2 linked regions of the Azoarcus sp. KH32C genome follow. The protein of the gene in region 1 binds, or shares a complex with, the protein of each later gene. Links are inferred from orthologs where the notes say so. Each region holds a gene or a part of one and is shown in the gene's direction. Other genes may lie near its edges.

Region 1 (3,197 bases):
CGCGCGCTCGCACCCCGGCGGCAGCCTCGGCCGCCGCCTGCTCACGCACGTCAGCGACGTCATGCGCGCCGCCGACCGAGTGCCGCGCATCCACGAAGACGCCCCGCTCACCGGTGGCCTGCTTGAAATGTCGCGCGGCGGCATGGGCATGACCGCTGTGGTCGACGCGGGCGACCGGATCGTCGGCATCTTCACCGACGGGGACCTGCGGCGCGCGCTGGAGCGCGGCTGCGACGCCCGCACGGCGAAGCTGGGTGAAGTCATGACGCGCAGCCCGCGCAGCATCGGGCCGCATGCGCTTGCCGTCGAGGCGGCCGAAGTGATGGAACGTCAGCGCATCAGCCAGTTGCTCGTGCTCGACGACGACGGCGGACTGGTCGGCGCATTGACCACCCACGACCTGATGCTCGCGAAGGTGATCTGATGCCTGAACTGCTGGCATTCGCTGCGGCCCCGGACCGCCTGCAGGTCCTACTGAACCCCCACCTCGCGTAAGCTGCGCTGTGCGACAGTCATTCCACAAACTCTATCCAATCATCGCTTTGCTCGTCGTTAGCGGGGCAACCCTGTGGCTCGAACGCATCACCGGTGGCGACGATACGCGTTCGGCCGGCCAGGTGCGGACCGAACCCGACTTCACGGCCGACCAGGTGCGAATGATCAATTTCGACAAGACCGGTCGTCAGCACTTTGAACTCTTCGCCGATCGCGTCATTCATCACCCGCAGACGAGCCTGACCGAACTCCAAAACCCGCGCTTGCGCTACGATATATCGGGCCGCGAGCTGAACATCACCGCACAACACGCGGACGTGCTCAACGAAGGCAACGAAGTGCGTATGTCAGGCAACGTCCATGCGCGCCGTGCGGCCATCCCAGGCAGCCCCGAACTCACGCTCGCCTCGGCCACGCTGACCGTCTGGCCCGACGACGAGAAGGCGCAGACCAACGATCCGGTCACCCTCACCCAAGGCAACAGCACCGCCCAGGGCGACGCGATGAAGGCCGACAACCTCTACGGTACCCTGGACCTGATCGGCAACGCCCGCATGAACATCGCACGCTCAACCCGGACCACACCATGAAGCGCTCTCTTCTCCTGAACCTTCCGCTACTGGCTGTCTTCGGTTTCGCCATGCATGCGGCGCATGCCGAGCGGGCCGACCGCTCGCAACCCGTCAATATCGAGGCGAGCCGCGGGTCGGTCGATGATCGCAACAAGGTCCACGTCTTTGAGGGCAACGTCGTCCTGACCCAGGGCACGCTCGTCATCAAGGGGCAGAAGCTCGTCGTGACGCAAGGCGCCGATGGCTTCCAGTCCGGCGTGGCGACCGGGACGGAGAAACAGCCGGCGACCTTCCGCCAGAAACGCGACAACAGCGACGAATACATCGAAGGCGAAGCCGAACGCATCGAGTACGACAGCCGCGCAGAACGTGCCCGGCTGTACAACCGCGCGTGGGTCAAGTCGGGCGGCGACGAAGTCCGCGGCCAGTACATCGAATACGACTCGATGACCGAGAACTACTTCGTCACAAACCAGCCCGGCAGCGCGGCGAACACGCGCGGCGCGGCGCCCGAGGGCCGTGTGCGTGCAGTGATCCAGCCGAAGAATTCCGGTGACGACAAGAACGAAGCCAGCGGCGAGAAATCGAAGAATCCCGGCAAGCAATAGCCGGTCACTGCAAGAGGAGAACGCATGGAATACGCAAACATCCTGGTCGAGACGCGTGGACGGGTCGGTCTGATCACCCTCAATCGCCCTAAGGCCCTCAACGCACTGAACGACCAGCTGGTGGACGAGCTCTGGGATGCGCTCGACCACTTCGAGGCCGACGAAAATTTCGGCGCGATCGTCATCACCGGGTCAGAGAAGGCCTTTGCGGCCGGCGCCGACATCGGCGCGATGGCGAATTTCTCGCACATGGACGCCTACAAGGGCGATTACATCACGCGTAACTGGGAACGGATCAAGACCTGCCGCAAGCCCGTGATCGCCGCGGTCGCAGGCTTCGCACTGGGCGGCGGCTGCGAACTGGCGATGATGTGCGACATGATCTTCGCCGCCGACACCGCGAAGTTCGGCCAGCCCGAGGTGAAGCTGGGCATCCTGCCTGGCGCCGGCGGCACCCAGCGCCTGCCCCGCGCGGTCGGTAAGGCCAAGGCGATGGACATGTGCCTCACCGCGCGCATGATGGACGCGGCCGAAGCGGAACGTGCCGGTCTGGTTGCGCGCGTCGTGCCCGCCGAGCGCCTGCTCGACGAAGCCGTCGAGGCCGCCACGGTCATCGCCGGCTACTCCCTGCCAGTCGTCATGATGATCAAGGAATCGGTCAATCGCGCCTTCGAAAGCAGCCTCAACGAAGGCCTGCTCTTCGAGCGTCGCGTCTTCCATTCGGCCTTCGGCCTCGAGGACCAGCGCGAAGGCATGGCAGCCTTCGTCGAGAAGCGCAAGCCGGAATTCAAGCACCGCTGAGCCACGCGGCGCCATCCCTCAGGCGGGCTCGGCCCGCCTCACCGCCCCGCCCCACTGGGCGCAGCAACATTCTGCTGCAAAGCCGCAAAGCGGGGCCCGGCAATCCTTCCCGTTGTAATTTTCGCGTAACCGGCGTCCGGCATCATGGCCGCCGGAGAACATGCAGTTCGCAAAACTACGGCGGTCCCGAATTGCATTTCGTTGCATTCGGAAACACAACAAAAACAGGCCGGTAGGAAATGCTTCACGGCACGGCTCCATTTGGGCAACCGGATTGCTGCAGCGCACAAACAAATATCTTGACAAGGAATCCGGTCCACCTATAATCGAGCTCATGTTGCGACGCATCATGCAAGATGAGCATAGCGAAGCAAAGTACCTTTGCCACACCATTCATCAGGAGATGAAATATGTTTGCTACCCCTGAGCAGTTCGCCGCAGCCAACAAAACCAACGTCGAAACTCTGCTGACCCTGGCCAACAATGCCTTCGCCAGCGCTGAGCGTTTCGCCGCCCTGAACCTGAACACGGCCCGTTCGCTGCTCGAAGACGGCCTGGCCAACTCCAAGGCCCTGCTGGGTGCCAAGGACGTCCAGGAACTGCTGAGCCTCCAGACCGCGCTGGTCCAGCCGCTGGTCGAGAAGGCCGTTGCCTACAACCGTAGCGTCTACGAAATCGCTTCGCAGAGCCAGGAAGAAGTCTCGAAGGTCGTTGAAGCTCA
Region 2 (3,448 bases), 200 kb from region 1 along the record:
TCGTGCTGCCGAGGTCGGACAGCATCAGGAAGCCTTGTTCGAGGTCCTGCGCGAGGACGTCCGGGACGTGGGCGCCGGCGCCGCGGAAGAGGTCCGCGACCTTCAGCCAGGGGCGGCAGTCCTCGTGCGAGGGGGGGGCGTCCATGATCACCCGCGTCGTGCCGTCGGCCAGTCGGATGCGGAAATAGCGCCGGAAGCTCGCATCGGCCGAGGCCGGCGTGAGTTCGAATTCGGCTCCCGGAAGTTGGGCGTGCAGCCAGTCGTTCAGTTGGGCGAGTCTTTGCACCGGGTTCTCCGCGACGCTTCGTGTAAAATCCGCGAGTTTATCAAAAGGCCGCAGTCATGCCGGCAGGCATGGGGAGGAAGCGGCCCTCATCCAGGATTGGGGAAGCGCTTGCGCGAATTGCCATTAAGAACGCAGTTGCGGCTGATTCCACTGCTGCTGTGCTGTATCTCCAGCTCCGCCATGCCGGCCGGGCTGGGCCCGCTCGTCGTTTCGCCGGATCTCGTGCGCGAGGGGGGCGGCAAGGCGCCGGTTCCGTCGGCTTCGCCTGCGACGGCAGGACAGGCGGCGCCGACGACCGGTGCTGCACGCACGACGAGTCCGGCGGGCCCGAAGGCCGGATCGCCGGGCGTGACGACGAAGCAGGGAACGACAAGCGTCGTCCAGCCCGTGCCGACGGCGCCGGAGCTGGAGCCGGGCGCCACCGAGATCCGTGCCGAGCACATTCGCGGCACGCGCTCGGTGGAAACGATCGCCGAGGGCAATGCCGAGGTGCGGCGGGATGACATGGTGCTCACCGCCGATCGTATCGAATACCGCGAGATCGACGACGAGGTTCATGCTGTCGGCAACGTGCGCCTCAAGGATACGGAGGCGTCGATCGCGGGGCCGGAAGCCCGGATGAAGCTGACCGAGCATCTGGGACAGTTCGATACGCCGGACTACTGGTTCAAGCGTGAGCCGCACGAGAAGACCGGTATCGATGCCGCCCACACCAGCCCGTGGTCGAACATGCCGCTCAAGAGCGGCAGCAAGTCTTCGTCGCGGCAGAAGCAAAGCCAGGCGACTTCCGCCCAACGCGAAGTGTCGGGGGGCGGCCATGCGGACGTGATGTACTTTCAGGGCGAGAACCAGTACGAGCTGAAGAACGCGACCTGGTCCACCTGCCAGGCGAGCGATCCGGACTGGTACATCAAGGCGCCGGAACTTCATCTCGACTACGACCGTGAGGTCGGCGAGGCGCACAATGCGTCCATCGTCTTCAAGGACGTCCCGCTGCTGTGGTGGCCCTGGGCCGACTTCCCGCTCGTCGGGCAACGCCAGTCCGGCTTCCTGTCGCCGACCTTCGGCGTGTCCAACAAGGTCGGCCTCGATATTTCCATTCCCTACTACTGGAACATCGCGCCGAACTACGATGCGACGATCGCGCCACGCTTCATGGGGCGTCGCGGTACCCAGCTCGCGACCGAATTCCGCTACCTGACGCCGACCGAGAAGGGCGAGAGCCGGATCGAATGGCTGCCGCGCGACAACGTGACGGGCGAGGACCGGGCGCTGGGCTCCTTCCAGCACCAGCAGATCCTCATGCCCGGCGTGTTTGGCTCGATCGATGTCAACGGCGTGTCGGACAAGCACTATTTCGAGGATCTCAGCTCGCGCGTGTCGCTGTCGTCGCGCGCGACCCTGCTGCGCGAGGGGCGGCTGAGCTACGCGACCTCCGACTGGTGGAACGCCTCGGCAGTGGTGCAGAGCTACCAGACGCTGTCGGGCGTCGCCCCCTACCAGCGACTGCCGCAGCTCACCTTCAACGCCAATCGCAACGAACTCGCCGGCGGAACGTCCCTCATCCTGCGCTCGGAGTTCGTGCAGTTCCGGCATGTCGACGAGGACAAGCCCGAAGGCAATCGCCTCACGCTGTATCCGCAAGTCGCGCTGCCCTACGAGCGCGCCGGCTACTTCGTGACGCCGAAGTTCGGCGTGCATTACACGCACTACGACCTCGACAACGGCTTGCCCGCGGTGCCGGGCGGTCCGCTGACGGAAGGCCGGACGATCAATCGCACCCTGCCGATCTTCACGCTCGACAGCGGCCTGATCTTCGAGCGCGACACCTCCTTCTTCGACAAGGCCTATGTCCAGACGCTGGAGCCGCGCCTGTATTACGTGCGTGTGCCGACCCGCAATCAGGACGAGATTCCGGTCTTCGACTCCGCGCGCTACGACTTTGGTCTCGCACAGATCTTCTCCGAGAACCTGTATTCGGGCGGCGACCGCATCGCCGATGCGAATCAGGTCACGGCTGCCGTGACGTCCCGCCTGGTCGATGGCGAAACGGGAGCCGAGCGCCTGCGTGCGACGGTCGGACAGCGCTTCTATTTCGACGACCAGCAGGTGACCCTGCCCGGCGAGACGCCGCGCACCGGACGCCGCGCGGACATCCTCGGCGTGTTCAGCGGCCGCGTGAGCCGCAGCACCTCGCTCGACTCGGCGTGGCAGTACAACCCGCGCGACAGCCAGACCGAACGCTTCAACTTCCGCGTCCGCTACTCGCCGGATATCGGGCGCGCGCTGAACCTGTCGTACCGCTACTCGCGCGACGTGCTGCAGGATCTCGACCTGTCCGGTCAATGGCCGCTCGGTGGCGGTTGGTACGGTGTCGGCCGCATTACCCGCTCGCTCAAGGAAAACCGGATTACGGAATCCATCGCCGGGATCGAGTACGATGGCGGCTGCTGGGTGTTCCGCGCCGCGCTGCACCGTTTCGCTACCAACCCCGAGGATGTGACCCAGGCCTTCTTCGTGCAACTTGAATTCAATGGCCTGACGAGCGTCGGTTCGAGCCCGATCAACCTGCTCAGGCGCAGCGTCGCCGGCTACGGGAAGATCAACGATCCCGTGGGCGACCGCATCTTCGGCACCGACTGACCGCCACTCGCTCCCCACGAGAATTTTCACTGATCATGATCCGCATTCCCTCGCGTCCGGGCCTTGCCCTGGTTCTTGCCCTTCAATGCACGGGCGTCCTGCTGCCGACTTCGGTAGCCGCCCGGCCGGTCGAAGTCGACCGCATTGCCGCCATCGTCAACAACGAAGTCGTCACCACCGTCGAATTGAAGGAGCGCGTCGCGCAAATCACGCGCCAGCTCAACCGCCAGGGCACGCAGCTGCCGCCGGCGGACGTGCTCGAACGGCAACTGCTCGAGCGCATCGTGCTCGAGAAGGCGCAAATGCAGCTCGCGAAGGAATCCGGCATCCAGGCCGATGACGCGACGCTCGAACGCGCGATTAGCCGGATTGCGGAAAACAACCGCATGAGTGTGTCCGACCTGCGCGCTGCACTCACGAAGGACGGCATCAGCTGGGAGCAGTTCCGTGACCAGATCCGCAGCGAGATCGTGCTGACCCGCCTGCGCGAACGCGAGGTCGAGAACCGCGTGGTCGTGA

What was found.
Region 2: lptA (region 1) and lptD share a complex: the UniProt entries of both Escherichia coli proteins name them as parts of the lipopolysaccharide transport and assembly complex. The link is inferred for Azoarcus sp. KH32C from one-to-one orthologs.

Annotation. Positions count from the first base shown.
Region 1 is NC_020516.1:814,160-817,356, reverse strand. The notes cover bases 1-2,878. They hold lptA (lipopolysaccharide transport periplasmic protein LptA), read left to right. Parts: upstream 1-1,081; coding sequence 1,082-1,675; downstream 1,676-2,878. Other genes in these bases: AZKH_RS03645 (enoyl-CoA hydratase), read left to right, coding at 1,700-2,476; lptC (LPS export ABC transporter periplasmic protein LptC), read left to right, coding at 504-1,085; AZKH_RS03660 (SIS domain-containing protein), read left to right, coding at 1-424. Outside these bases: AZKH_RS03640 (phasin family protein), read left to right, coding at 2,887-3,197. UniProt on the Escherichia coli protein: Involved in the assembly of lipopolysaccharide (LPS). Required for the translocation of LPS from the inner membrane to the outer membrane.
Region 2 is NC_020516.1:1,012,377-1,015,824, forward strand. What follows is about bases 33-3,161. They hold lptD (LPS-assembly protein LptD), read left to right. Parts: upstream 33-394; coding sequence 395-2,929; downstream 2,930-3,161. Other genes in these bases: AZKH_RS04570 (aminoglycoside phosphotransferase family protein), read right to left, coding at 33-286; AZKH_RS04580 (peptidylprolyl isomerase), read left to right, coding at 2,965-3,161. Outside these bases: more of AZKH_RS04570, read right to left, coding at 1-32; more of AZKH_RS04580, read left to right, coding at 3,162-3,448. UniProt on the Escherichia coli protein: Together with LptE, is involved in the assembly of lipopolysaccharide (LPS) at the surface of the outer membrane. Contributes to n-hexane resistance.